Regions from separate parts of the Streptomyces sp. NPDC002476 genome, predicted to be linked through region 2. Evidence: riboswitches for the same ligand, from Rfam matches in the RefSeq annotation. Region 2 holds a riboswitch; each other region holds the start of a gene.

Region 1 (9,692 bases), on a different contig from region 2:
AGACGTCGATCTGCGAGCGGTTGGCGTCGAGGTAGAAGACCTTGTTGACGACCGTGTCGACGAGCTCGACGTCGTGGGAGATCACGATGAAGCCGCCGCGGTAGTTCTTGAGGTAGTCGCGCAGCCAGACGATCGAGTCGGCGTCGAGGTGGTTCGTCGGCTCGTCGAGCAGCAGGATGTCGGCGTCCGAGAACAGGATGCGGGCCAGCTCCACGCGGCGGCGCTGACCGCCGGAGAGCGTGTGGAGCGGCTGTCCGAGCACCCGGTCGGGCAGGCTGAGCGCGGCGGCGATGGTGGCGGCCTCGGCCTCGGCGGCGTAACCGCCCTTGGTGAGGAACTCCGTTTCCAGGCGCTCGTACTTCTTCATCGCCTTCTCGCGGGTGGCGCCCTTGCCGTTCGCCATCCGGTCCTCGTTCTCCCGCATCTTGCGCAGGATCTCGTCGAGGCCGCGGGCGGAGAGGATGCGGTCACGGGCGAACACGTCGAGGTCGCCGGTGCGCGGGTCCTGCGGGAGGTAGCCGACCTCGCCGGATCGGGTGATGGTGCCGCCGGCGGGGGCGCCCTCGCCCGCGAGGCACTTGGTGAGGGTCGTCTTGCCCGCTCCGTTGCGGCCGACGAGGCCGATGCGGTCGCCCTTGGCGATGCGGAAGGAGGCGGACTCGATGAGGATGCGGGCGCCGGCGCGCAACTCGATGCCGGAAGCGGTGATCACGGAAAAACTCCAGGGCGGACGGACGGCGGACGGGGCGAGGGCGGAGTCGTCTCGACGCCGTTACTCATGCACGAGGAGAATTGCCATGCGGCTCATTCTACTGGCGGTGTGCAACCGCTTTTCCTCATGCGCCGGGGCGGGCGCCCGCCGTCCGTCCGGCAGCCGCCCCGGCCCGCTCCCCCGCACGGTTCGACCGGGCGAGACCTTCCGGTGAGCGGGGCCCGCCCCGTCGGGCGGCGCCTCCTCGAAGAAGCGCCGTTCCCGTGGGACGGCGGCCGGACGGCCTTCCCGGCGGACCGGGGAGGCCGTCCGCGTCAGACACCGCCGGTGTGCACCTGGAACGCGGCCCGGCGCACGGCCTTGGCCAGCGCCGGGTCCGGGTGGGCGGCGGCCAGGGCGACCAGGACCTGCACGGTGCGCGGATGACCGACGGCCCGTACCTCGTCGAGGAGGGCGGGCACGGTGCCCTGGACGGCCGAGTCGAGGTGGCGCACCAGCAGCCCGGTCTCGCCGTGGTCGGCGACCGCCGCCGCGGTGTCCACCCAGAGCCAGGTGGCCTCTTCCCGGCTGAGGACGTCCTGGGCGTCCTCGGGATCGGCGCCCTCGTACTCGGCCAGCCACAGCAACGCGTAGGGGCGCAGCGAGGAGTCGTCGAGGACGGAGCGGACCTCGGGCTCGGCGGGCGCGCCGACCACCCGGAGCGCCTCGAAGGCGAGCCCGCGCAGCAGGGCGTCCTCGCCGCGGGCGACGGCGAGGAGTTCGGCGACGGCGCTGCCGACGGGGCGGGCGGCGAGCCAGGCACGGTACTCGTCGCGGGCCGGGCCGGGGGTGAGCCGGGCGCAGCCGTGCAGCATGTCGGCGGCGGACTGCTCGATGTTGCCCGCCGGGCTCTGGGCGGCGACGCAGATCTGTTCCAGCTTGACCCAGACCGCCCAGTTGCCGAGCGGGGTGAGGGTGGCGTGCCCGGTGCCGAGGGTGAGCGCGCCGACGGCGGCCAGTCCCTCCAGGGCCCAGTCGAGGAGCCGCGCGACCAGGGCGGCCGGGTGTGCGGCGGGAGCGGGGACGGCCGGTTCGGGCGACGGCTCGTACGGCACCAGGCAGCGCTCCTCGTGGAGTTCCGCGACGCGCTGTTCGAGCAGGTCCAGGAGGGCGGGCACGGCGACCGGGCCGGCCGACAGCTGGAGGAGCGAGAGCACCTGGGGCACCGCCTCGACGGTCTCGGCGACCGCGGTGACCTCGACGTCGTCCGGCGCCGGGTGGACGAGGGACCAGGCGTCGAACAGCGCCACCCAGCCGCGCAGCACGGCGGAGTCGTCGCGGTCCCAGGCGCGCAGGCGCCAGCCGGGGCGCGCGGTGCCGCCGTGCAGTTCCACGAGACCGGCGAGGCGGGCCCGGTCCCAGCCGGAGCACACCTGGGCCGGGGAGAGTTCCAGGGCCGCCGCGGCCCCTTCGAGCGCCTGGGCGGCCGGGGGCGGGGCGCCCGGGAGCGCACCGTCGGCCGCCCAGCGGGCGATCCGTACGGCTTCGGCGAGGACGACCCTCGCCTGGCGGGCCAGTTCCGCCCGGGGCGGGGTGCCCTCCGGGGGGCGGGGCGCCGGCCTGGTGCGCCGGGTGGTCACGGCCTTGCGAGCGGTGGCGAGGGGTCGCGGGCGGACAAGTCGGAGCCTGGAGTCGCGCGGGGTACGGGACGTCACGGAGAGCAGTCTTGCCCCTGACGGCCCGAAAGCCCAAACGGAACCCGGATTCCCGGTGGACGGGGTGGTGACGGGGCCCGGAACCAATCACCCGATCCCGCGCATCGGGTCACATGAGGGGCGTCAGGAAGCGCCGCAGGGTCTCCTCGTAGTGATCGGGGTCGGCGTTCCACATCGCCCCGTGCGGAGCCTGCGGCACGGTGCGCAGCGCGATCAGTTCCGGTCGGCGGGCGGCGAGGTCGCGGGACGGCTGCCAGGGCGCCAGGGTGTCGTCCGGGCCGTGGAAGATCAGTGTCGGGGCGCGCAGGTCCGACGCGAGGGAGCCGCTCAGGAGGCGGGCGCCGTGCAGTCCGGCCTGTCCCTGGGCGGCCCGGACGGCGAGCGGCAGCAGGGCGGCCGGGACGCCGCGGGCGGTGGCCAGGGCGCGCAGCGTGGTGGCCCAGTCCAGTACCGGGGAGTCGAGCACGAGGCCGCTGATCCGGTCGCGCAGCGCGGAGTCGACGGCCGCGTGCAGCGCCATCGAGGCGCCGGTGGACCAGCCGTGCAGGACGATGTTCTCCGCGCCGTAGCGGACGGCGAAGCGGATCGCCGCGTCCAGGTCGCGCCACTCGGACTCGCCGAGGTGGGCGAGTCCGTCCGGGGAGCGCGGGGCCCCGGGGTCGCCGCGGTAGGCAAGGTCGAGGACGGGCAGGTGCAGGTCGTGCAGGAACGCCATGAGGTTCATGGGGTGTTCCCTGGTGGTGCCGAGGCCGTGCACGGTGATGACCCAGGTGTCGCGGGCGCCCGGCACGAACCAGGCGGGCAGCGTCCCGAGTTCGCCGGGGATCTCGACGTCCTCGTGGTCGAGGCCGAGCGCCGAGGAAGGGTCCCCACTGTGCAGCTGGGGTGTGATCCGGACCTCGGCGCCGGGCTCCAGGCTTCCCCGGTCGACGCGTTCCAGTCTGCGCACGACGGTGTCGGGGGCGTGGTGGGCGCGCTCGACCACCGGGCCGACGACGGCGTGCAGGCCGTCGCCCTCCAGTCCGTACGTCCCGGGCCGCAGGGAGGTGAAGGAACGAGTCAGGGTGACCCGGCCGGCCGCCGTGGCGTGCACGGTCAGTCCCCGGTCGGCGGGCAGCGGCCGCCCGGACGGTGCCTTGAGGGCGGCGTCGCCCGCGTACCGGCCGGCCGCGACCGCTGCCGCACCGAGGCCGAGGATCGTGGTGACGGCCGCTGCCGTGACTGTTGCCGGGCGCACTGTTCCAGTCTGGTGGGGCGGGTCGCGCCCTGCCACCCGGACGGGTTCGCCCGGCGCCCGGCGGGGGACGGCACGGGCCGCCGTCGGGCGCGCGGCGGAAGACGAAAGCGGAAGGCGGAAGCGGAAGGCGAAACGGAAGGCGGAAACGGCCGCTCGGCGGGGGCGGAACGGGCCGTTCGCCGGGCCCGGCGGGGTCAGCGCGTCTGCCCGTATCCCTTCAGCGCCTCCCGTACGTCGTCCAACTGGGCCGGGGTGAGCAGGGCCGGGGACAGTCCGGGCACGGAGACGGCGGCGAGCCAGAGCCGGCAGAGCCATTCCAGCTGCGCGGTCCGGTCGTACGCCTCGTCCAGGGTGGCTCCGTGGGTGACGGTGCCGTGGTTGCGGAGCAGGCAGCCGGTGCGGTCGCGCAGGGCGTCCAGCATGTTCGCGGCCAGTTCCTCGGTCCCGTAGCGCGCGTAGGCCGCCACCCGCACCGGTCCCCCGAGCATGGCGGCGGCGTAGTGGATCGACGGGACCTCGGGGACCAGGGTGGAGACCGCCGTGGCGTGCACCGCGTGGGTGTGCACGACGGCCGCCGCGTCGGTGTTCCGGTAGACCGCGAGGTGGAGCGGGAGTTCGCTGGTGGGGGTCAGTACGCCGAGGACCTGGTTTCCTTCCGGATCGACACCGACCACGTCCTGCCGGCCGAGCCGGTCGTAGGGCACGCCGCTCGGGGTGACCAGGATCGTGTCGCCGACCCGGGCCGACACGTTGCCCGAGGTGCCGACGACCAGGCCGTCCGCCGCCGTCCTGCGGGCGGTGGTGACGAGATCGGCCCAGGCTTGTTCGATCGCACCTTGTCGCTGATCGCTCACGTCCCGTCGCTGATCGCTCATGACCGTGATCCTGTCAGCCCGCCGGGCGTACGTATACACGACCGACCGAAGGAACCACGAAGAGTGACGACGGGGCGCGGGCGGCGGGCACCATGGCCGCGAACCGCCCCGAAGCGCCCCCAGGGACACCATGAAGCCCCGCTCAGTTCATCTCCCGTTCACCAAGGTTGCCTACCGTCAACCTGCCAATGACGTCGAACGATTGCCTGGGTAAATGGAACACATCACGCTGCTTCTCGCGATTGTGATCGTGACAGCTCTAGTGTTCGATTTCACGAACGGTTTCCATGACACCGCCAACGCGATGGCCACCACCATCTCGACCGGCGCACTCAGACCGAAGACCGCGGTGGCCATGTCCGCCGTTCTCAACCTCGTCGGCGCGTTCCTGTCCGTGGAGGTCGCCAAGACGATCTCCGGCGGGATCATCAATGAGGACGGGCTGCGCACGGAGGTCATCTTCGCGGCACTCGTCGGCGCCATCCTGTGGAATCTGCTGACCTGGCTGGTCGGACTGCCGTCCAGCTCCTCGCACGCCCTGTTCGGCGGCCTGATCGGCGCCGCGGTCATGTCGGCCGGCTGGTCCTCGGTCAACGGCGGCACGGTCGTCACCAAGGTGCTGATCCCCGCGGTCGCCGCCCCGATCGTCGCCGGGTTCGCCGCGCTGCTGGCCACGCGGCTGACGTACCGGATCGGCGGGAAGATCCGTGACGAGGCCCAGGAGAAGGCCACCGCCAAGGGCTACCGCGCCGGTCAGATCGCCTCGGCCGGACTGGTCTCCCTCGCCCACGGCACCAACGACGCGCAGAAGACCATGGGCATCATCACCCTGGCCCTGGTCACCAGTGGTGTGCTGCACCCCGGCGCCAACCCGCCGGTCTGGGTCATCGTCTCCGCCGGTACGGCCATCGCGCTCGGCACCTACCTGGGCGGCTGGCGCATCATCCGCACCATGGGCAGCGGCCTCACCGACCTCAGGCCGCCGCAGGGCTTCGCCGCCCAGACCAGCGCGGCCACGGTCATCCTCGCCTCCTCGCACCTCGGTTTCTCCCTGTCCACCACCCAGTCCTGCTCCGGCGCCGTGATGGGCGCGGGCCTCGGCCGCCGGGGCGGCGTGGTCCGCTGGTCCACCGCCACCCGGATGTTCGTCGCGTGGGGCCTGACCCTGCCGGCCGCGGGCCTGGTCGGCGCGGGCGCCGAGCTCCTGACCAAGCAGGGCACCTGGGGCGTCGTCGTGGTCGCGGCGCTGCTGGTCGTGGGCTCCGGCTCGATCTGGCTGATCTCGCGCCGCAAGCCGGTCGGCCACGGGGACGTCGCGCCCTCGGAGAGCGCCGTCGAACCCGCGGGCGTCGTCACCACGGCCATCGCCGCCGTCAGCCCGCCGCCCACCGCCGCAGCGCAGGACCTCATGACCATCATCCCGGCCACGCCCGCCGCCGCGGCCGCCGCCGCCCAGGACCCGGCGCGTCCCGCCGCCGTCTAGGGCGTGTTTCGAAAGTGCCGTGACCGGCACCGGACCGGTCACGCGGACCGTCCGCAGACCGTCTAAGGAAGCAGCATGAAAATCGACTGGGCAGCCCTCGGCTCCGTCTTCGGTGTCTCCCTCGTCGTCACCGTCGCGCTGGTGGGCGTCTTCACCCTCGGCATCGTCGGTCTCGCCAAGCAGCCCGAGGCGGCGGCCCAGGGCGGCTCCGGCGGCTCACGGGTACTGGCGCGCGCGGGCGCGTACGTCTGCTTCGTGCTGTGCGCGGCGGCGGTCGCGTACGGGATCTATCTGATCGTCGCCTGAGCCCTTCCCCTCGCACCTCCTTTTCGCAGCCCCGACGGGCCGGACGCACCTCGCGTGTCCGGCCCGTCGACGTGTCCCCGTCCCGATGTGGGCCTCAGCACACTGCCCCGCCGCAGGTCAACGGCGGGTTGACGGGCGTTCGCAGAGCGTGGTGGACTGCCGGAGCCATTTACGGCGACAGCAGAGGAAGCCGGTGCGAATCCGGCGCGGTCCCGCCACTGTCACCGGGGAGCGGTCCCCCACACCGGGAAGTCACGGCGCGCGCGAGCGGGCTGGAAGGCCGGGGGAATCGCGGATCCGGGAGCCAGGAGACTCTCGTCGCCGGTCACGTCGAACCAGGGCGCGGACCCTGAGTGAGGACATTTCGCCATGCCTGGCAGCCGTGCGTCCCTTGCCCCGGCGCTCTCGCCGAGAGCCGCCCGTACGAAGGTCCTCCGAGGCACGACGGCCGGCTGAGCCATGCGTGCCGATCGCGTATTCGCGTACGGCGCCACGGCCGGTCTGATCGGCGATCTGCTGCTCGGTGACCCCCGCAGGGGGCACCCGGTCGCCGCCTTCGGGCAGGCCGCGGCGGGCGTCGAACGCCGTCTGTGGCGCGACCACCGCGGGTGGGGCGCGCTGCACACCCTCGTCTGCGCCGGAGGCGCCGTGGGCGGTGCGGCGCTGCTCAGCCGTGCCGCACGCCGTCACCCCGCCGCCTCCGTCGCGCTGACCGCGGCCGCCACCTGGTCCGTGGTCGGCGGCACCTCGCTGGGGCGGGAGGCACGGGCCGTCGGCGGCGCCCTGGCCGTCGGGGACGTCGCGGTGGCCCGGGAACGCCTGCCGCATCTGTGCGGACGCGACCCGCACTCCCTGGACGGGCCGCAGATCGCCCGCGCCGTGGTGGAGTCCGTGGCCGAGAACACCTCGGACGCCGTGGTGGGCGCCCTGGTGTGGGGGGCGCTGGCCGGTGTGCCCGGCCTCGTCGGCTTCCGCGCGGTCAACACCCTGGACGCGATGGTCGGCCACAAGTCGCCCCGCCACCGGCGCTACGGCTGGGCCTCGGCCCGCCTCGACGACCTCGCGGGATGGCCGGGCGCCCGGCTGACCGCCGTGCTCGCCGTGGTCGCCGGCGGACGGCCGCGCGAGGCGGTACGGGCCTGGCGGGCCGACGCGGCGAAGCACCCGAGCCCCAACGCGGGCCCGGTGGAGGCGTCGTTCGCGGGCGCGCTGGGCGTGCGCCTGGGCGGAACGCTGGCGTACGGGGGCCGGGTGGAGCACCGCCCGGTGCTGAACGGGGAGACGGGCCGGGCGGTGGAGACCGCGGACATCGAGCGCGCGGTGCGGCTCTCGCGCCGGGTGGGCCTGCTGGCCCTCGGTGTGTGCGTGGCCACGCGGCTGGGCGCGGGTCTCGCCGCGCGACGGCTCGCGGACGTACGGGGCACGGGACGGGGACGGATCACGGGCGCGCGGCCCGCGGGCATGGGCGGCGCCGCCGCGGGGGCCGCGCGGCTCCTGACCGCGAAAGGCCCGAGCGCAGGACGGAGACGGACATGAGCGGCGGACTCCTGGTCGCCGGGACCACCTCGGACGCGGGCAAGAGCGTCGTCACGGCGGGCATCTGCCGCTGGCTCGCGCGCCGGGGCGTGAAGGTGGCGCCCTTCAAGGCGCAGAACATGTCGCTGAACTCCTACGTCACCCGGGAGGGCGCCGAGATCGGCCGTGCCCAGGCCATGCAGGCCGCGGCCGCCCGGGTGGAGCCGTCCGCGCTGATGAACCCGGTGCTGCTCAAGCCCGGCGGGGACCGCTCCAGCCAGGTCGTCCTGATGGGCAGGCCGGTGGGCGAGATGAGCGCGCGCGGTTACCACGGCGGACGGCAGGAGGCCCTGCTCGGCACGGTCGTGGACTGCCTGGAGCGGCTGCGGAGCACGTACGACGCGGTGATCTGCGAGGGGGCCGGAAGCCCGGCCGAGATCAATCTGCGGCGCACGGACATCGTGAACATGGGCATCGCCCGGGCGGCGCGCTTCCCGGTGGTGGTGGTCGGGGACATCGACCGGGGCGGCGTCTTCGCGTCGTTCTTCGGTACGACGGCGCTGCTCTGCGCCGAGGACCAGGCGCTGGTCGCGGGCTATCTCGTGAACAAGTTCCGCGGCGACGTGTCGCTGCTGGAGCCGGGCCTGGAGATGCTGCGCGAGATCACCGGCCGCCCGACCTACGGGGTGCTGCCCTTCGCGCACGGCCTCGGCATCGACGAGGAGGACGGGCTCCGGGTCTCGCTGCGCGGCGCCGTGCGCGAGTCGGTGATCGCGCCGCCGCACGGCGAGGACGTACTGCGGGTCGCGGTGTGCGCCGTGCCCCTGATGTCGAACTTCACCGACGTGGACGCGCTGGCCGCCGAACCGGGCGTCGTCGTCCGCTTCGTGGACCGCGCCGAGGAGTTCGCCGACGCCGACCTCGTCGTCGTGCCCGGCACCCGGGGCACGGTCGGGGCGCTGGCCTGGCTGCGCGAGCGCGGGCTCGCCGACGCCCTGGCCCGGCGTGCCGCCGAGGGCCGGCCGGTGCTCGGCATCTGCGGCGGCTACCAGGTCCTCGGCGAGCACATCGAGGACGAGGTCGAATCCCGGGCCGGGCACGTCGACGGGCTCGGGCTGCTGCCGCTGCGTGTCCGGTTCGACCGCGAGAAGACCCTGGCCCGGCCCGTCGGGGAGGCGTTCGGCGCGCCGGTCGAGGGCTACGAGATCCACCACGGCGTCGCCGACGTGCGCGGCGGCGAGCCGTTCTTCACCGACGGCCGGGGCCGCGCCCTGGACGGCTGCCGGGCCGGAGCCGTGTGGGGCACCCACTGGCACGGCTCGCTGGAGAGCGACGTGTTCCGCCGCCGTTTCCTGACCGAGGTGGCGCGCGCCGCGGGCCGGCGTTTCGTCCCCTCCCCGGACACCCGTTTCGCCGAGCTGCGCGAGGAACAGCTCGACCGCCTCGGCGACCTGATCGAAGAACACGCCGACACCGGCGCGCTGCTCCGGCTCATCGAGTCGGGCGCGCCGTCCGGACTTCCCTTCATCGCCCCCGGAGTACCTGGAGCACGCGTATGAACGCCCCCACGAGCACCGTGCTGTTGCTGTCGACCGCCGACACGGACCTGCTCGCCGCCCGCGCCTCCGGCGCGCCCTACCGGATCGGCAACCCCACGCGTGTCGACGTGCACGAGGAACTGCCCGCGCTGATCGCGGGCGCCTCCGTCGCCGTCGTCCGGCTGCTCGGCGGCAAGCGTGCCTGGGAGGACGGCCTGGCCGTGCTGCGGGCGTCCGGCATCCCGACCGTGCTGCTGGGCGGCGAGACCGTGCCGGACGCGGAGCTGATGGCCGAGTCGTCCGTGCCCGCCGGGGTCGTCGCGGAGGCGCTG
Region 2 (9,692 bases):
AACCGGCCGTCATCCTGCCGCTCCAGCAAGAACACGTACTCCTCCCCCGCCTCGAGCGCGGCCGTCTCGGACACGCCCGAGCCGGGCGGGATGTACGAGACGGTGACCCGCCCGCCCGGCGCGGTGCCCTTGGCCGTCGCCAGCACCTCGGCGGGCGCCTCCGTGGATGTGATGTCGTCCACGGTCCGCTCCGTGCCCTCGCCCAGCTTCGCCCGGACGATGAGGTCGGCCGCGCCCTCCAGCCGGGCCGTCGAGGGGTAGTCGGGCTCATCGGCGACGAGTCCGCCGCTCGGCTCGTCGGGCCCGGAGGCCGCGAGCACGGCGACGGCCGCCACCACCGCGGCCGCGCCGCAGGCGACGGCCCCGATCAGCACCCCACGCCGACGCGGGCGCCGGGCAAGCGGGACGGGACGGGCCTCGCCCACCAGGACGCCCAACTCTCCTCTGGCACGCGACGACAGACCCTCCTCCGACGCGCCGGTCGGCAGCGGATCGGCGTGCCGGATCAGCGAGGCGACGCCCTGGGCGGACATCGCGGACTTCTTGACCTGCTTGGACTGCGAACGCTTCATACCGACTCCCGGGACGAGATGTAGAGCTCACGGAACGCCTTGCGCGCCCGGTGCAGACGGACCCAGACGGCGGGAGCACCGCAGCCGAGCAGGCGGCCCGCCTCCGCCGCGGAGAGGCCGTCCCAGTAGCTGAGCAGCAGCACCTCGCGATGGTGGTCCGCCAGCCGGTCGAGGGTGTCCAGGACCGCCGAGTCCTCCGCGGACGCGGGAGCGCGGCCGATCTCCTCACCGATCCGCCGGTGCAGCTCGGTCAGCCTGGCGGTGGCCCGGTAGTGGTTGCCGAGCACGTTCCGAGTGGTGACGAACACCCACCCGGGCGTCGCCTCACCGCCCTTCAGCACGTGCTCCCACGCGATCCGGAACACCTCGGCGGCGATCTCCTCGGCCGCGCTCCGGTCCCCCGTTCTGCGGTGCGCGAAGGCGCGCACCCGGGGGTACTCCCGCGCGTACAACGCGGTGAACCCCGCACTCCGGCCCGAATCCCTCACGGTCTGGTTGCTCTCCACACCCCGTACATGTCATGCGCGGGGCGAATCCTTACAGAGCCAGGGAGATTTTCCGCGCTTTTCTTCCCCGGCCCGGTCCGCGCGCGTCCTTCCCGGCCTACCGACGCCACGGATTACGGGACAGCCCTTAGTGCCGTGACCGGCAAGGTTTGCCCGGAAGGAGCGTCGTCCGGTGCGTGCGATCGCAAGGCGGCCGCAAGCTCTCGGATGGGGCCTCCCTGCTCGAACGAAGTCGAGAGCTCGGGGAATTACCGGGCGACGCGACGGGGCGAACGTTGCCGGGAGCGGCACTAAGGGCTGTCCCGGATGCCCATCCGAGCCGGCCCGGGGGTGTGCGTCAACTGCGCCCGGGAGATGGTCGACCAGGGCTACCACTGGAACAAGTTCTCGTTACAGTGGTCGGGTGGTCAGTGGGCGGCGCGCAGCGCAGCGCACCGCACCGTGCCGCGCCGCACGGCCGTACGTCCGGTGAGCGGACCGGGCAGTGGGAAAAGGGGAGCCATGACGCAGGTGACCGATCACGGCGGGGGCGTGCACAGCATCGAGGTGCCCATCCCGGACAACCCCCTCGGGCACACCCTCGTCCACGTCGTCGACACCGACCGCGGTCCGGTCCTGGTCGACACCGGCTGGGACGATCCGGAGGCGTGGGACACGCTCGTCGCCGGGCTGACCGCCGTCGGCGTGGCCGTCACCGACATCCACGGCATCGTCATCACCCACCATCACCCCGACCACCACGGCCTCTCCGGGCAGGTGCGCGAGGCGTCCGGGGCCTGGATCGCCATGCACGCGGCGGACGCCGAGATCGTGCGCCGCACCCGGGAGTCGGAGCCGGGCACCTGGTTGAACTACCTCGTCGCCAAGCTCACCGCGGTCGGCGCGCCCGAGGCGCACCTCGCGCCGTTGCGGGCCGCGGCGGCGGACCGGGGGCGTATGCGCACCCTGCCCGGGGCGCGGGCCGCGCTGCCGGACCGGGAGATCGTGCCGGGCGAGCTGCTGGACCTGGCGGGGCGGCGACTGCGGGCGGTCTGGACGCCCGGCCACACCCCCGGTCACGTCTGCCTGCATCTGGAGGAGAACCATCCGGCCGGTCTGCCCGGGCGGGGGCGGCTGTTCTCCGGGGATCACCTGCTGCCCGGGATCAGCCCGCACATCGGGCTCTACGAGGACCCGGACGCCGACGCGGTCACCGATCCCCTGGGCGACTACCTCGGTTCCCTGGAGCGCGTGGGCCGGCTCGGGGTGGCGGAGGTGCTGCCCGCCCACCAGTACGCGTTCACCGACGCGGCCGGGCGCGTACGGGAGCTCCTCGACCACCACGAGGAGCGGCTGGCGGGGCTCCTGGGGCTGCTGTCCACCCCGCTGACCCCGTGGGAGCTGGCCGAGCGGATGGAGTGGAACCGGCCGTGGGAGCGGATCCCGCACGGTTCGCGCAACATCGCGGTCGCGGAGGCCGAGGCGCATCTGCGGCGGCTGGTGAAGCTGGGCCGCGCCGAGGCGGTGGCGGGGAGCGACCCCGTGACGTACATCTCCGTGTGACCCGTCACGCACGTACGAGGGACGTGTGCCGCAGCCTGACGGCGGGCACCCCGGAAGGGGCCCGAGGGTCGCCCGGTAGAGTGAGTGGGTCGTCATCATGCGCGTACAGGGGGAAGCCGGTGCGAATCCGGCACTGACCACGCAGCCGTGAGCCGTCCCGTGGACGGTGAGTCGGAATGCCCTGGACGCGGTTGTGACCGGCTCGGACCACCGGAACCCCGGTGGTCGGCACCGTCGAGGTATACGGAGTCGGAGCCTGGTGCGTGAGCGTGCCTGTGCCCGGTCCGGATCCCCGCACAGGAGAGGCCCCGCCCGCCATGACCGTACGCCGCAGCGCGGCAACGCTCGCCGCGACCACGGCCGCCGTGCTCTGCGCGGCCGCCCCGGTCGCGGTCGCGGCGCCGTCCCCGTCGCCCACGCCGTCCGCCGCACTGCCCGCCGGGCTGTACGGCACGAAGGACCCCACCTACGACGGTGTCTGGCGGCAGTCGCTGGCCTTCCTCGCGCAGCGGGTCGAAGGCGTGACGCCCGCCGCGAAGTCGGTGGACTGGCTGATCGGCCAGCAGTGTGCCAACGGCGCCTACGCCGCGTACCGGCCCGACGCCTCCAAGCCGTGCGATGCGAAGACGGTGCTGGACACCAACGCCACCGCGGTCGCCGTGCAGGCGCTCGCCGAGATCGGCGGGCACGCGGAGACCGTGAACGACTCGGTCCGCTGGCTGAAGTCCGTGCAGAACGAGGACGGCGGCTGGGGCTACACGGCAGGCGCGCCCAGCGACGCCAACTCCACTTCCCTCGTGATCGGCGCTCTCGCCCGGCAGGGGCAGCGGCTCGCGGACATCGTCACGCCCGACGGCAAGTCCCCGTACGATCCGCTGCTCGCGCTCTCGATCCCGTGCGGTGAGAAGGACGGCGGCGCGTTCGCGTACCAGCCGGACAAGGCGGGGAAGCTCACGGCCAACGCGGACGCCACCGCCGCCGCCGTGCTCGGCACCATGGGCAAGGCCCTGGCCACCGGCAACAACGCCGCGGCCAAGGGGACCAGCTGCCGCCCCGCGGCCTCCGGTTCGGCCCTCACCCCCGAGCAGGCCGCCCAGAACGGCGCCCACTACCTCGCCGGCGCCCTCGCCGCGAAGGGCCATCTCGACCTGGCCCCGATGCCGGGCGCCGAGGACTCCGCCCCGCAGCCCGACATCGGCAACACCGCGGACGCGGTCGTCGCGCTGTCCGCCTCGGGCCACCAGGACAAGGCCGCCAAGGCCGTGGCCTGGCTGAAGAAGAACTCCGGAGCCTGGGCCGAGCAGAACGGCCCCGCCGCCTACGCGCAGCTGGTCCTGGCCGCGCACGCGACCGGGAACGACGCCCGCGACTTCGGCGGCGTGAACCTGGTCGACAAGCTGAACGCGACCGGTCCGAAGCCCGCGGCCATCACGACCCCCGACCCGTCCGCCGACACCGGGTACGAGGCCACGGAGAAGGACCGGGTGCACAGCGGCGACGACGTGATCGGCGGCGTGTGGTGGTTCGTCGGCATCGGCCTCGTCGTCGGTGCGGGCGTCGGCTTCCTGATCAGCGGCCGCCGGAAGAACCAGCAGCTGTGAGGCGGACGGGAGGGGCCGCCGCCGCGGTGCTGACGGTGCTGAGCGGGGTGCTGCTGGCCGTGCTGGGCGCGGGAGAGGCCCAGGCGGCCGGCTACCGGTACTGGTCGTTCTGGGAGGGCTCGGGCGAGGGCTGGGCGTACGCCACCCAGGGCCCCGCCCTGGTCCGGCCGGACGACGGTGCCGTGCAGGGCTTCCGGTTCTCGGTGAGCGAGGATTCCCAGGACGCGGCCCGGCCGCGCCACGCCCCCGGCTTCGCGAAGATCTGCGCGAACACCCCTGCCGAGAAGGGGTCCAAGCGGGTCGCGCTCGTCATCGACCCGGGCACCGCGGCGGACGCTCCGGACGGGCGGACCCCGCCCGCGCTCCGGACCGCGTGTGCCGTGGTCGCTCCGGACGCGAGCACCGCCGAGGCGCTCGCCGCGGTGGCCAAGCCGCTGCGTTACGACGGCAACGCGCTGCTGTGCGCCATCTCCGGGTACCCGGCCTCCGGGTGCGGCGAGCAGGTGTCGGGCGACGGGCACAAGAAGCCCGCCGCGTCCGCCCCCGCCACGTCCGCCGCGTCCGCCGACGGTTCCAGCGGCGGCGGACCGTCCGCCGGGATGCTCTTCGGGGCCGGCGCCGTCGTCGTCCTCGGCTCGGCCGCGGTCGTGCAGGCCCGCCGCCGCCGAGGATGACCACTCCGACCAGCGGCCCGGCGACCGGGGACGGGGCACCCGACCGCCCGGCCACCGGCCGTCGGGCGACCGGCCCCACCCGCACCACCGGCGTCACCCCTGCGCGTGCCACCCGCGCCCCCCGCACCGCCGACCGGCTGCTGCGCGCACCCGAGGCGAACCGGAGCAACGCCCTGCCCGCCGGGGCGTGGTGGCTGTGGGCGCTGGGCCTCGCCACCGCCGCCTCCCGCACCACCAACCCGCTGCTGCTCGGACTCCTCGTCGGGGTCGCGGGCTATGTGGTCGCCGCGCGCCGCACGGACGCGCCCTGGGCCCGTTCGTACGGGGCGTTCATCAGGATCGGGCTGTTCGTCGTCGGCGTGCGGCTGGTCTTCTCCGTCCTCCTCGGCTCACCGATCCCCGGCACGCATCCGCTGTTCACGCTCCCCGAAGTGCCGCTGCCCGACTGGGCGCAGGGCGTCCGGATCGGTGGCCGGGTCACCGCCGAGCAGCTGGTCTTCTCGCTGTACGACGGGGCGAAGCTGGCCGCCCTGCTGATCTGTGTCGGCGCGGCCAACTCGCTCGCGAACCCGGCCCGGCTGCTGAAGTCGCTGCCGGGCGCGCTGTACGAGGCGGGGGTCGCCGTCGTCGTCGCGATGACGTTCGCGCCGAACATGGTCGCCGACGTGGCGCGGCTGCGCACCGCGCGACGGCTGCGGGGCCGCCCGACCCGCGGTGTCGGGGCGGTCCTCCAGATCGGACTGCCGGTCCTGGAGGGCGCGTTGGAGCGGTCGGTCGCGGTGGCCGCGTCGATGGACGCGCGCGGCTACGGGCGTACCGCCGAGGTCCCGCCCGCCGTCCGGCGCACCACGAACGCGCTCACGCTCGGCGGGCTGCTCGGGGTGTGCGCGGGCACGTACGGGCTGCTGGCCGCGCAGGGCGCGGTGTACGGGCTGCCGCTGCTGGTCGCCGGGCTCGTCGCGGCGGCGGCCGGGCTGCGCCTGGGCGGTGCCCGGTCGGTCCGTACCCGTTACCGGCCCGACCGGTGGGGTGCGCGGGCCTGGCTGGTGGCGGGTTCGGGGGTCGTGGTGGCGGTGGCCATGATCTGGGCGGGCGGTGTCGACGCGGAGGCGCTGCACCCGGGGGTCGTACCGCTGACCGCGCCGGTGCTCCCGTTGTGGCCCGCGGCGGCGGTGCTGGTGGGGCTGCTGCCCGCGCTGGTGGCCCCCGTTCCGCCGCCGGTGGGCGCCGGTTCGAAGACGCGGCCGAGTCCCGAGGAGGACCAGTGATCCGGTTCGAGCAGGTTTCGGTGCGGTACGAGGGGGCGGAGCGCCCCACCCTGTCCGGGGTCGATCTGACCGTTCCCGAGGGCGAACTGGTGCTGCTGGTCGGCCCGTCCGGGGTCGGCAAGTCGACGCTGCTGGGGGCCGTCTCCGGTCTCGTGCCGCACTTCACCGGTGGCAGGCTGAGCGGCCGGGTCACGGTCGCGGGGCGCGACACCCGTACCCACAAGCCGCGCGAACTCGCCGACGTGGTCGGCACGGTGGGCCAGGACCCGCTCTCCCACTTCGTGACCGACACGGTCGAGGACGAGCTGGCGTACGGGATGGAGTCGCTGGGGCTCGCCCCGGACGTGATGCGGCGGCGGGTCGAGGAGACCCTGGACCTGCTGGGCCTGGCCGGGCTGCGGGACCGGCCGATCGCCACGCTCTCGGGAGGGCAGCAGCAGCGGGTCGCGATCGGTTCGGTGCTCACCCCGCATCCGAAGGTCCTGGTCCTCGACGAGCCGACGTCCGCGCTCGACCCGGCGGCGGCCGAGGAGGTGCTGGCCGTGCTGCAACGACTGGTGCACGACCTGGGCACCACGGTCCTGATGGCGGAGCACCGGCTGGAACGGGTGGTGCAGTACGCGGACCAGGTCGTCCTGCTGCCGTCGCCGGGCGCCGCCGCGGTCATGGGCGCCCCCGCCGATGTCATGGCCGTCTCCCCGGTCCGTCCGCCGGTCGTGGCGCTGGGTCGGCTGGCAGGGTGGGAGCCGCTGCCGCTGTCGGTCCGTGACGCCCGGCGCCGCGCCGCCGGCCTGCGCGAACAGCTCGCGGACCGGCGACCGCCCGCCGCGCCCGCCCCGGCCCGGACCCTGGTGTCCCCGCTGCCCGCCGCGCCCGCCCCCGCCCGACGCGGCGCCCTGGCCCGGCTGCTGGGACGCGGCACGCGCACGGCGACGCCCGTTGCCGGGCCCGCCGCCGATGTCCCGGCCCGGGTCGAGGACCTCGGCGTGCGGCGCGGGCGCGTCGAGGCGCTGCGCCGGGTCATGCTCTCCGTCGCCCCGGGCGAGACGGTCGCCCTGATGGGCCGCAACGGCGCGGGCAAGTCCACCCTGCTCGGCGCGCTCGTCGGCATGGTCGAACCCACCGCGGGCACCGTCCTCGTCGGTGGCCGGACCCCGCACCGCACGCCGCCGCGCGAGATGGTGCGCCGGGTCGGGCTCGTACCTCAGGAACCGCGCGATCTGCTGTACGCGGACACGGTCGCCGCCGAGTGCGCCGCCGCCGACACCGACGCGGGCGCCGCCGCGGGCAGTTGCCGGGAGCTGGTCTCGAAGCTGCTGCCCGGTGTGCCGGACGACGCCCATCCCCGCGATCTCTCCGAGGGGCAGCGGCTCGCGCTCGCCCTGGCGGTGGTGCTCACCGCGCGTCCGCCGCTGCTGCTCCTGGACGAGCCGACCCGCGGTCTGGACTACGCGGCGAAGGCCCGGCTGACCGGGGTGCTGCAGGGGCTCGCCGCCGACGGGCACGCGATCGTCCTGGCGACGCACGACGTGGAACTCGCCGCCGACCTCGCGCACCGGGTGGTGATCCTCGCCGACGGGGAGGTCGTCGCGGACGGGGAGACCCGGCAGGTGGTGGTCTCCTCCCCGGCGTTCGCCCCGCAGACCGCGAAGGTCCTCGCCCCGCAGGAGTGGCTGACCGTGGCACAGGTCCGTGACGCGCTGGAGGAGCGGTGACGAGCGGGCACGAGGGACGGGCGGCGAAGGTGGCGGACGGGCGTCGCGCACCCGCAGGCCCTGTGGAGCGAGTGGACGGCCCGGCCCGGACGGGGCGCAAGGCCCTCACCGGGCACGCGCGGCGGTCGGACCGGACGGTACGGCCGATGCGTCTGGGGCCGCGCGCGATCGCCGCGCTCGTGCTGATCAGTGCGATCGGCGTGGTCGCGTTCGGCTGGCCGCTGCTGGCCGACGCGGGCTCCGGTCTCGCGCACTCCCAGGACGCGCCGTGGCTGTTCGCCGCGCTGCTGCCGCTGCTGGTCGGCGTGGTCGTCGCGATGATCGCCGACTCCGGGCTGGACGCGAAGGCCGTGGCGATGCTGGGGGTGCTGGCCGCGGTCGGTGCCGCGCTGCGCCCGCTCGGCGCGGGCACGGCGGGCCTGGAGCCGATGTTCTTCCTGATGGTGCTGAGCGGCCGGGTGCTCGGCCCCGGCTTCGGATTCGTGCTCGGCTCGGTGACCATGTTCGCGTCGGCACTGCTGACCGGCGGGGTGGGGCCGTGGATGCCGTTCCAGATGCTGTCGATGGGCTGGTTCACCATGGGTGCGGGTCTGCTGCCGGGCCCGGACCGGCTGCGCGGGCGGGCCGAGCTGCTGATGCTCGCCGGGTACGGATTCCTGGCGGCGTTCGCGTACGGCACGGTGATGAACCTGTACGGATGGACGATCGTGCCCGGCACCGGCTCGGGGATCTCGTACCACGCGGGTGATCCCCTGTCCGAGAACCTGGTCCGGTTCCTGGCCTACTGCGCGGCGACCTCGCTCGGCTGGGACCTGGGCCGGGCCGTCCTGACCGTGGTGCTGACCCTGGCCCTCGGCTCGGCACTGCTGAAGGCGCTGCGCCGGGCCACGCGCCGGGCCGCCTTCGACGCGCGGGGCACGTTCGACGCCCCTGACGGGTGAGGAGCCTGCGCATCCGCTTGACCTCCATGACCGGGTAGGGTGACGGTCGCTCCCTCGTCGTTCCCTTGATTTTCCTCTGCTTTCCCCCGGATTTCAGGGCTTTCGGGACATTTCACACCGCGTCAACACCTGGCAAAAGCCTGATTTTCTCTTACTTGGACGACTTAATTACCCGTTGGTCCATATAGGCGCATTTTGCTCTGACATCCGTTCCCGTCAGCGGCCGGAGCGTTGTCACATACGTGGAACCTCGTGATTTCTGGGATCGGAACACAGTCCTGGCGGAAGCTTTCTGCGTCAGCGACGAACGCATGCGCCGAGCGCAGGCTCTGCTGGACGCGGCGCAGGCGGAGCGGAGCCGGACGCTGGCCGCGTTCGCCGTCACGGTCGGCGACGACGGATCCATCGCGGACCTGATGGGCCTGAACGAACGCGAAGTGCGATCGGCACGACGCACCGTGGGCCGCCATGACGCGCGCTCGCTCGCCCGGGAGTTGCTGAGCCGGAAGCAGCGGACGCCCGCGGAGGCACCCGGCGAAACCGCCGCCCCCGGCCCGGTTCCCGGCTCCGGTCCGGCTCCCGGCTCCGTCCCTGTCCCTGCTCCTGCTCCTGCTCCTGCTCCCGCTCCCGCTCCCGAGATCACTCTGCCGCATCCGCGCAAGGAGATGACGGTGCGGACGACGGGGAGCGCGCGCATGAGCACGCCGCCCGTGATCGTGCCGCCTGTCCCGGCCACGCCCCCGACCGTGCCTCCGCCTCCTTCCTCTCCTCCCCCGGCGCCCCCGTTCGAGGTGAACAGCACGGTCGTCTGGTCGCCCAGCATGGACTCCGTGCTGTTGTGGAGCTGGGAGTCCGGGCTCGACGTGCAGACGG
Region 3 (9,692 bases), on a different contig from region 2:
CCGTCGAGGTGTCCAGGCAGTTCTGCAGCCCCCGGACGCTCTCGTGGGCGACCGCGTACTGCTGGCCCTGCCAGAGCGGCAGGAACGGCAGCTCCCGCGCCACGATGTCCTGCAGCTTGATGAAGTCCTGCCGGGTGTCGGCGCGGTCGGTCACGGAGGAGGTGCGCGGGATGATCTGGTCCGATATCTCGTTGTTCTCGTAGTTGTTCGACAGCACGTTGTTCTCGCCGAAGAACGGCTGGGTGAAGTTGTCGGGGTCGGGATAGTCCGGCACCCAGCCCTTGACGTAGACGCCGTACTTGCCTGCGGCGATGTTCTTCTCGTACTGGCCGAACGGGACGGACTTCATGTCGGCCTCGAACAGCCCGCTCCGATTCAACTGGTCTGCTATGGTGCGTAGTTCGTCATCCGTGGCGGGACCATAGCGGCTCGGGGTGGACCAGAGCGTGAGCTTCACCTTCTCGGTGATTCCGGATTCGCGCAGGACGTTCCGCGCCTTGTCCGGCTTCGGACTGTCGCCGTACACGTCGAAGAACGAGGTGCCGTGGCCGGTGATGCCGACCGGGACCACCGAGTAGAGCGGCGTCGCCGTGTCCTGGTACACCTTGCTGACCAGGGAGTACCGGTCGACGAGGTGGGCGATGGCCTTGCGCACGGCGAGCTTGCCGACGACGGGGTCGGCGACGTTGAAGACCAGGTGCTGGACCTCGGCGCTGCTGCCCTGCACCACCGTGATGCCGTCCTTCTTCGCGGTGGCCGAGGAGTCCAGGGCGGCTATCGCCTTGGCGGTGAGACCGCGGTAGGCGATGTCGATGTCGTCCTTCTCCAGGGACGACCTCAGCGCCTGCTGATCGCCGCGGAACAGCTTCAGCGTCACCCCGGAGTTCTTCACCTCGGCGTTTCCGCGGTAACCGGAGTAGACCGAGAAGTCCGCTTCGGACTTGTCGATGGAGTCCAGCTTGTAGGGTCCCGATCCCACCGTCTTGCCGCCCCCGAGCAGGTGGTCCTTCGGATAGACCTGGTGGTCCACGATGGAGCCGGCACCCGAAGCGATCTTGCTCGGGAACGTCGCGTCGGGCACCTTGAGGTGGAACACCACGGTCTTGTCGTCCGGGGTGTCGATCGACTTGATGGTGGACAGCATCGGCGACGGCCCGGCCGGGTCGTCGATCGCGATCGTACGGTCGAAGGAGAACTTCACGTCCTTCGACGTGAGGCTGTGGCCGTTGCTGAACTTCAATCCGTCGCGCAGCGTGCAGGTGTAGGTCTTGCTGCCGTTCGAGAACCCGCACTCCTCCGCGGCCTCCGGCACGGGGGTGGAGGAAGCGGGCGGGAAGCTCAGCAGGGACTGGAACACGTTGTTGAACAAAAGCCAGGACCCCGGGTCGTACCCCGAGGCCGGGTCGGTGGCGAGGATGCCGTCGGACATCCCGACGACGATCCTGTCCTTGCTCTCGGACGGCCAGATCTGGTCCTCGGAGCCGCAACCCGTCAGCAGCACCGCTGTCATTCCCCCGACGATCAGAGTGCTCGACCGCCTCGTACGATCCATCACGGAAAGTGCTCCATACTGTCAGCCGGCCGCGAGGGTTTCCCCGGGCAACCGGATCGGGTCAGGAAGTACTGCGCACGCCGCGACCCAGACACTCGGCCCGGTCGGGCGTGTTGGTGCGGACCGAGCGGACTGCCGGGACTCGGTGTTCGACAGGAATTGTATGCACGGTGACTGACAGTCAGCTTCCGCTTTGGTGAACGGTAATCGGCCGAACGGCGAACACGCCCTGGGAGAAGGGTGGATGCGCCGTGCGGCAACAGGCGGCGACGGCCGGTCGCCGCCGCGCCGAAGGCGGGAGTGAAGCCGCCTCGCGCGACCCGGCCCGCTCACGGAACGGGCTCGTCCCCCCGGGCCGTCGTGGTCCGGCGGGGTCCCTGTTCCCCGGGCAGGAAGGTCACATGGGGCGCTCCCGTGCGGGGGTGGACGACGACCTCGCCCGCCACCTCGTAGACCTCGCGCAGCAGTTTTGCGGTGATCACCTCTGCGGGCGGGCCGGACGCGACGACCTCGCCCCCGCGCAGCACGTAGAGGCGATCGCAGTAGTACGCCGCGAGGTTGAGGTCGTGGAGCGCGACCAGAACGGCGGCGGGGAGCCGGCGCAGGATGCCGAGGACGTCGAGCTGGTGGCGTATGTCCAGATGGTTGGTGGGTTCGTCGAGGACGAGCAGCGAGGGCTGTTGGGCGAGGGCGCGGGCGATGAGCACACGTTGGCGCTCGCCACCGGAGAGCCCGTCGAAGGAACGGTCGGCGAGCAAGGCCGCGTCCACGGACGCGAGGGCCGAAGCGATCAGCCGGGCGTCCTGTGCGGTGTCGCCGTCGAGCAGGCCCTTGTGCGGGGTACGGCCCATGGCGACCACCTCACGCACTGTCAGGTCGAAGTCGGCGACGGGCTCCTGGACCACCGCGGCCAGAGTACGGGCCAGTGTGCGTACGGGCAGGCGCCAGACGTCGGTCCCGTCGACCCGTACGTGTCCGGTGTCGGGTCGCAGCACGCGGTAGACGGCGCGCAGCAGACTGGACTTGCCGCTGCCGTTGGGGCCGACCAGCCCCACGACCTCGCCGGGGCGGGCGGTCAGGGAGACGTCCCGGACCAGGCGGTGCGCACCGGCGGACAGAGTGACCCCGTCGACGGACAGGGCGGCGCCGCCACCGACGGCGCGTTCGGCCGCGTCGCTCATGCCGCTCCCCGTTCGTCGTTCCGCCGGGCGTCACGGCGCATGAGCCAGAGAAAGAAGGGGCCTCCGCACAGCGCCGTGAGCACCCCGACGGGAAGTTCCAAGGGCGCCGCGACCGTGCGGGCGGCGATGTCGGCCCAGATCAGGAAGACGGCTCCGCCGAGGGCGGCCGTCGGCAGGACGCGACGGTGGTCGCCGCCGACGACGAGCCGCACGGTGTGCGGCAGCATCAGCCCGACGAAGCCGATCGGCCCGGTCGCCGCGACCAGGACGCCGGTGACCAGGGACAGCAGGACGAACATGCGGGCCCGGAACCGGGCCACGTCGAGTCCCATCGTGCCCGCGGACTCCTCGCCCGCCAGCAGCAGGTTCAGGTTCCGTGCCTGGACCAGCAGGACGGCGATGCCGAGCAGCAGGGCGCCACCCGGCAGCCAGAGCGTGTCCCAGCCGACGCCGCCGAGGCCGCCGAGGGTCCAGGCGAGGACGGCACGGGCCTCGTGGCCCCGGCCGGTGGTGAGCAGCAACAGGTCCGTCACCGCGGTGAGCACCGACGCCGTCGCCACACCGGACAGCACGAGCCGTACCGAGGTGATGCGTCCGCCGGTGCGCGCGGTCGCGTACACCACCAGCAGCGCGCCGAGGGCGCCGGCGAACGCGGCGGCCGGCAGCGAGACGGGCCCGAGCACGCCCACGCCGAGCACGATCACCGAGACCGCGCCCAGCGACGCGCCGGAGGACACGCCCAGCAGGTACGGCTCGGCCAGCGGGTTGCGGATGAGGGCCTGCATGGCGGTGCCCACCACGGCCAGCCCGGCGCCGGTCACGGCACCGAGCAGCACCCGCGGTGCCCGCACGTCCAGGACGATCGTCTCCCGGGCGCGGGTCCAGGACGGCTCCTGCCAGTCGGCGCCCAGCGCGTGCGTCACGATGCCCCACACCTGGCCGGGCGGCACGTGCACCGAGCCGATGGCCAGGCCGGCAGTGGCGGAGACCACCAGCAGCAGCGCGAGGACGGTCAGCGCGAAGGGGAGGGGTACGCGCCCCGACCGGCCGCCGCGGCGCGGGAGCCACGCCCTCGCTCCGCCGGCCGTCCCCTCGGTCGTCCCGTCGGGCGGGGCGGCCTTCACGGGCGTTCCCGTTCCCGTCCCCGTTCCCGTCACCGGAAGCTCTCGGGATGCAGACCGCGCGCCAGGCCGTCGACCGCGTACGCCGACCGGATGCCGACGAGGGTCGCGGTCAGCGGCAGGACCACGAACCGCTTGTTCCTGATGGCCGGGACGTCGGCGAGGGCGGGCTGCGAGAGCAGGAACCGCTTCTTCTGCTCGACGCTGCCGGAGCCCGCGTAGTCGTAGACCATCACGGCCTCGGGCTTGCGGGCCACGACCTGTTCCCAGGAGACGTCCCCGAAGACGTCGTCGAGGCCCGCGAAGACGTTCCGGCCGCCCGCCAGGTCGATCAGGTCGTTGCCCAGCCCCTTGCCGCCCGCGGTGAAGGCGGTCTTCTCGCCGCTGTCGTAGACGAAGACGGGCACGTCGGGCCTCTTCCCCACGGCCGAGACGGCCTTGTCGACGCGCCCCCTCAGATCGGCCACCAGCGCGGAGGCGCGGTCCGGGACGCCGAAGACGTCGCCGATGGTGCGGATCTCGTCGTAGGTGTCCCGCATCGTCACCCGCTTCTTGCCGCAGTACTCCCGGTTGAGGTAGGTGTCGATGCCCGCCTCGGCGAACGCCTTGCGCGACCGGCCCTCGTTCTCGGCGAACGCGCTGCCGTAGCCGCCGTAGACGAAGTCCGGCTCCGCGTCCAGGACGGTTTCGAAGGAAGGCTCCCGCTTCGCCAGTTCGGGTACGGCCGCGAAGTCCTTCCGCAGCTCGGGCAGAACGGCCGAGTCCGGGAAGGCGGTACCGGCCATGCGGTCCTTCAGCCCCAGGGCGAGCAGCAGTTCCGCGGGGTGCTGATGGATGGTGACCACGCGCGAGGGCGGTTTGTCGTACGTCGTTCTCACACCGCAGTTGTCGACGGTGACCGGGAAGCCCTCGACCGTTGACGCACCGGCCTTCGGTTTCCCGGGGGAGTCGTCGGCGGTGCCGCAGCCGGCGGCCGGCAGGGCGGTGGCCAGGGCCATGACCCCGGCGACGACGCGCGGGGCGCGCCGGGTGCGCCGGGTGCGGGCAGGGGGAGAGCAGGGGCGGCGGCGGGGTATGCCGAAATACACGTAGAGCCTCCTGGGGAGTCCGCGCTCCTCAAAACGGGCCCGCGACAGGCCAGTGTCCTGACTCCCGGATCGACGTTCCCCCCGCCTTCCCGCGCGGCGCGCGGTGGCATGTCGAAGGGTTGCACTCCCCGGTCACAGTGGCGGGACCGTGCCGGATTCGCACCGGCTTCCTGTCTCCCGTCGCGGCGATGACCTGCCGATATTACGTTTGTCCGAGGTCGGCGCACAGAGGGCGCCCATGTGAGTGATCGCACGCCGGGGAACCGGGGCCCGTCTCCCGGCCGTTCCCGCCCCTTCCCGGCGCGGCCGGGGCGCGTGATGCGGGAGGCCGGGAGCGACCGGCGTCGAAGGCGCGGGGGTGCCGGTCGCCGAAGGCACGGGAGTGACCGGCGTCAACACGAGGTTCCCGGTGCCTCGCGTCCGACGTAAAGAGGTGGAAAAGAGGGTAAACCATCGTGCTGTGTGCGACATCCTCACTGGCGTGATGAGCCTGACGGGGACACCCTTCTTCCTGGCCACGATCGCGCTGGCCATCGTCAGTGTGCTGCTTCCCCTGTTGCTGTGGGGGCGGGTACGGGGTCCCGCCGTGGTGCGAGGCGCGAGCCGTCTCGCGATGGTCGTCCTCGCGCAGGGGGCGGCCGTGCTGAGTGTCTTCGTGGTGGTCAACAACACCAATGGTCTGTACGACAACTGGGCCGATCTGCTCGGCACCGGACACCATGTCGTCGCCGCCCCGGACCTCGGACGCGACGGACTCGGAAGTCACAAGGACCTGGCGAACGAGCCGAAGGTCGTCCAGGAGTTCGACCCGGTGCACGACGCCCGGATGGGACGGAACGTCCGCGTCACCCAACTGCGCGGGCGGGTGTCGGGGGTGCGCGGCGAGGTGTACGTATGGCTGCCGCCGCAGTACGACCAGCCGGCCTTCCGGCACCGGAGGTTCCCCGTGGTCGAACTCCTCGGCGGCTTCCCCGGTTCGGCGAAGGCGTGGTTCAGCAGCCTGCGGGTGCAGTCGCAGCTGGAGGCCCGGATGCGGAGCGGCGAGATCGCCCCGTTCATTCTCGTCGCACCCCGCACCAATCTGCTGGCCGGTCAGGACACCGGATGCGCCAATGTGCCGGGCGTCGTGGACGCCGAGTCATGGCTCAGCGTGGACGTCCGGCAGATGGTGATCGACACCTTCCGCGCACGGAGCGGCGCGAAGGGGTGGGCGGTGGCCGGTTACTCGGCCGGGGCGCACTGCGCCGTGAAGATGGCACTCGCCCACCCCGACCGGTACCGGGCCGCGGTGGGCCTGTCCGGCTACAACGACCCGGCCGCCGAACGGGTCTCCCTCACGGCCCGCGCCCCGGAGCTGCGGCGGGCCAACAACCCGCTGTGGATCCTGCGCCATGCGACCACCCCTCCGCGCGTCGCGCTGTATCTCTCGGGCGGACGCGAAGACGGCTACCGTGACGGCCTCGCGCTGCGGCGCGCGGCGGCAGCCCCGACACGGGTGGTGGTGGCCCGGGTGACCGGGCCGCACACCATTGGCCTGTGGAAGCGCCAGGTGCCCCAGGTCTTCCGCTGGCTGACGGCCGAACTGTCGCCGTGGGCGGGCCGGGTCGCGCCGGCGAAGGGCGTCTGAACCGACAGGAAGCGGTGCGGAAGGGACCGACGGCCCGCGGGGGAGTGGCCGACGCGGGGCGTGACGGGCGGTCGGGCCCAGGGACCCCCGCCGTCCGTCGTCACGTCGGTCGGCCGTCGTCATGCCGGTCGGGCGTCGGCCGAATGGAGTCGTCGGGGCCTCCGGCCGGGCGATCGTGACGACGGGCCCGGCGCCTCGGCCGGGGCGCCGGGCGGCGGTCCGGCGTACGGGCGGCAACCGCGCGTCGGAGGCCCGGGGCGTGGGCGGACACGGGTCCCGGGGACGGCGGCCGGGGGCGGGGGGACGGACGGGGGAGGCCGCGGGGCCCGTCCCGCGTGACGATGCCCGATGCGGTCGTCGACCCTACGGTGGTGCCATGGCGGTGAGCAGTGGTCGGAGAAGGGGGGAACGGTCCCGGTTCGGTGTGATGGACGCACTGGTCCTGGTCGTGCTGTTCGTCCTGTCCGTCGTGGCCGCCTCGATCGTGCCGCACGAGCGCGATTTCTCCCTGCGCTGGCAGGCGGTGGTGCTGGCGGGCACCGGTTGTACCGCGCTGGTGTGGCGGCGCCGTCACCCGGTCGGTGTACTGGCCGTGGCGGTCGGCTGCGGGGTGGCCTTCCAGCTGCTGGGATTCCGGGAGAGTCCGCTGGTCATCAGCCCCGTCCTGGTGTCGGTCTACACCGTCGCCGCGCGCACCGACCGGCGAGTGACCTGGATCTCGGCGGTGTCGTCGGTCGCCATCCTGGTGGGCGTCGCCGTGCTATGGGATCCGCGTTCCTGGCTGGCCCCGGACAACGCGGCGATGCTGGCGTGGACGGTGCTGCCCGCAGCCATCGGTGACGGGGTGCGCTCGCGCCGCGCCTATGTGGCCGCGGTGGAGGAACGGGCGGAACACGCGGAGCGCACGCGCGAGCAGGAGGCGCAGCAGCGGGTGGCGGCCGAGCGGGTGCGGATCGCGCGCGAACTGCACGACATCGTCGCCCACCACATCGCCCTCATCAACGCCCAGGCGGGCGTGGCGGTCCACCTCGTGGAACGGCGGCCGGAGCAGATCCTGGCCGCACTGGAGCACATCCGGGACACCAGCCGCTCCGCGCTCGACGAACTGCGCGTGACCGTGGGGCTGCTGCGGCAGTCCGGCGACCCGGTGACGCCCCGCGACCCGATGCCCGGCCTGGCCCGCGTACCGGCGCTCCTGGCATCGTTCGAGCGAGCCGGACTGAACGTGAGCCACAGCTGGCACGGCGTCGCCGAACCGCTCGCTCCGGCGGTCGACCTGGCCGCCTACCGCATCGTGCAGGAGGCCCTGACCAACGTGCACAAGCACGCGGGGGCCGACCACGCCCGGTTGTTCCTGCACTACCGCCCCGAGCGGCTGACGATCACCGTCGAGAACGACGGCCGGACCGGAGCCGACCCGGCCCGTCCGGGGACGGGCCACGGGCTCATCGGGATGCGCGAGCGCGCCTCCACGGTCGGTGGGCGGCTGTACGCGGGTGCCCGCCCGGAGGGCGGCTTCACCGTGACGGCCGAGCTGCCGCTGCGCCCCGGCCCGGTCATGGGCGAACCACAGAGAAGGGACGGGCATGACGATCCGCGTGCTGCTTGTCGATGACCAGGCCCTGCTGCGGGGCACGTTCAGGATGCTGTTCGACTCCACGGACGACATGGAGACGGTGGGGGAGGCGTCCAACGGGCAGGAGGCACTGGACCTGGCCCGTGCGCAGAGCCCCGACGTGGTCCTGATGGACATCCGCATGCCGGAGATGGACGGTCTCGAAGCCACACGGCTGATCAGCGAGTCCGACAACCTCACCGAGGTGAAGGTGCTCATCCTCACCACCTTCGAGGACGACGAGCACGTGGCCGAGGCGCTGCGCGCCGGTGCGAGCGGCTTTCTCGGCAAGGGCGCCCGGCCCGAGGAACTGCTCGACGCCGTCCGTACGATCGCCGCGGGCGAGGCCCTGCTGTCCCCGTCGGCGACGCGTGCGCTGATCGGGCGCTTCCTCGCCCAGCCGGATCCGTGCCCGGCGGGCGTGCACGAGCGGCTGGAGTGCCTGACGCGCCGGGAACGCGACGTCGTGGGGCTGGTGGCACTGGGGCTGTCGAACGACGAGATCGCGGCGCACCTGTTCGTCAGCCCGTTGACCGCCAAGACCCATGTCAACCGGGCCATGACCAAGCTGGCGGCCCGGGACCGGGCCCAGCTCGTCGTCATCGCGTACCAGTGCGGCCTGGTGAGTCCCACGACGGAACCGGGGCCTTCGCAGCCGTCCATGCAGTCGTAGTCGCACTTCCGGGAGTGTGGGGGCCGGGCACGGGAGAGGCCGTGGACCCGGGCGCGGACATCGGCGTGATGCCCTGCCGCCGGGCCGTTCGGGCCGGTGGTAGGCGGGGGGACCGGATACCGCAGCCGTGGTAGTCGGAATCGCTGCGGCGGGACGACGCGCGAGGGGCCTTCTCCGGGCGACAGTGGGATGGCGAACGGAGGTGTCGCCATGATCGAAGCCCAGGGCCCGGCCGAGCGGTACGAAACGGATGACGCGACCGGCGTCACCGGCCCGGCATCCACTGTCGTACGCCGCTTCACCGGCACGGGATCCGCTCCCGTCGGCCGCTCCACCGGCCCGGCGGTCGAGGCGACCCCGATGGGCGCCCAGCCCGTCCCGACCGGTCGGGCGGCTCCGTCGTCGGACACCACCGATCGCGTCCGCTCGTCCGGGCGGCGCACCGCGTACGGAGTGTCACTCCTCGGTTCCGGGGTATCCGACCTGCGGACCCACAGCGACCAGGGCCTGCCTCCGACACCGTCCGCAGAACGCACGGCCATCGGGAGGCGTCTCCCGGAACCGTCGCCCGCGCCCGGTGATCAACCACCCCTCCACCACGACTCCCATGCGCGATTCCCGCGCCCGGACCACTGCCACGACGGCCGCGCGACCGGCGCCGCAGCACAGGAAGGACCCCCTCCCATGTCCACTGCAACCAAGAAGCGCAGCACGATCGACGAACGACCTGCCGAGGCGCCCGCCCCCAAGGTCCCCGCGCCCGAGACGGCAGTCACGGCGGGCGGCCACGGCCACGCGGCGACCCCCCTCACGCACCGGGCCAGGGACGACTTCC

What was found. A riboswitch is a leader RNA that binds a small molecule or an ion and turns the genes downstream of it on or off. The one in region 2 is predicted to bind cobalamin.
Region 1: another riboswitch for cobalamin. It lies ahead of ACFYXM_RS21415 (cobalamin biosynthesis protein); the one in region 2 lies ahead of ACFYXM_RS22855 (prenyltransferase/squalene oxidase repeat-containing protein).
Region 3: another riboswitch for cobalamin. It lies ahead of ACFYXM_RS32700 (ABC transporter substrate-binding protein); the one in region 2 lies ahead of ACFYXM_RS22855 (prenyltransferase/squalene oxidase repeat-containing protein).

Annotation. Positions count from the first base shown of each region.
Region 1 is NZ_JBIARH010000018.1:95,504-105,195, forward strand. Features, by position in the region: gene ACFYXM_RS21385 (ABC-F family ATP-binding cassette domain-containing protein) at 1-712, opposite strand, end outside; gene ACFYXM_RS21390 (hypothetical protein) at 1,027-2,331, opposite strand; gene ACFYXM_RS21395 (alpha/beta hydrolase) at 2,516-3,643, opposite strand; gene ACFYXM_RS21400 (class II aldolase/adducin family protein) at 3,838-4,518, opposite strand; gene ACFYXM_RS21405 (anion permease) at 4,733-6,001, shown strand; gene ACFYXM_RS21410 (hypothetical protein) at 6,077-6,307, shown strand; cobalamin riboswitch at 6,490-6,622, shown strand; gene ACFYXM_RS21415 (cobalamin biosynthesis protein) at 6,767-7,843, shown strand; gene ACFYXM_RS21420 (cobyric acid synthase) at 7,840-9,381, shown strand; gene cobN (cobaltochelatase subunit CobN) at 9,378-9,692, shown strand, end outside.
Region 2 is NZ_JBIARH010000020.1:125,479-135,170, reverse strand. Features, by position in the region: gene ACFYXM_RS22870 (hypothetical protein) at 1-572, opposite strand, end outside; gene ACFYXM_RS22865 (RNA polymerase sigma factor) at 569-1,078, opposite strand; gene ACFYXM_RS22860 (MBL fold metallo-hydrolase) at 1,580-2,620, shown strand; cobalamin riboswitch at 2,696-2,823, shown strand; gene ACFYXM_RS22855 (prenyltransferase/squalene oxidase repeat-containing protein) at 2,938-4,221, shown strand; gene ACFYXM_RS22850 (SCO2322 family protein) at 4,218-4,895, shown strand; gene ACFYXM_RS22845 (energy-coupling factor transporter transmembrane protein EcfT) at 4,892-6,163, shown strand; gene ACFYXM_RS22840 (ABC transporter ATP-binding protein) at 6,160-7,878, shown strand; gene ACFYXM_RS22835 (ECF transporter S component) at 8,025-8,819, shown strand; gene ACFYXM_RS22830 (hypothetical protein) at 9,131-9,692, shown strand, end outside.
Region 3 is NZ_JBIARH010000048.1:2,272-11,963, reverse strand. Features, by position in the region: gene ACFYXM_RS32715 (ABC transporter substrate-binding protein) at 1-1,510, opposite strand, end outside; gene ACFYXM_RS32710 (ABC transporter ATP-binding protein) at 1,882-2,733, opposite strand; gene ACFYXM_RS32705 (FecCD family ABC transporter permease) at 2,730-3,857, opposite strand; gene ACFYXM_RS32700 (ABC transporter substrate-binding protein) at 3,887-4,852, opposite strand; cobalamin riboswitch at 4,972-5,154, opposite strand; gene ACFYXM_RS32695 (alpha/beta hydrolase) at 5,427-6,569, shown strand; gene ACFYXM_RS32690 (sensor histidine kinase) at 6,997-8,184, shown strand; gene ACFYXM_RS32685 (response regulator) at 8,156-8,857, shown strand; gene ACFYXM_RS32680 (hypothetical protein) at 9,542-9,692, shown strand, end outside.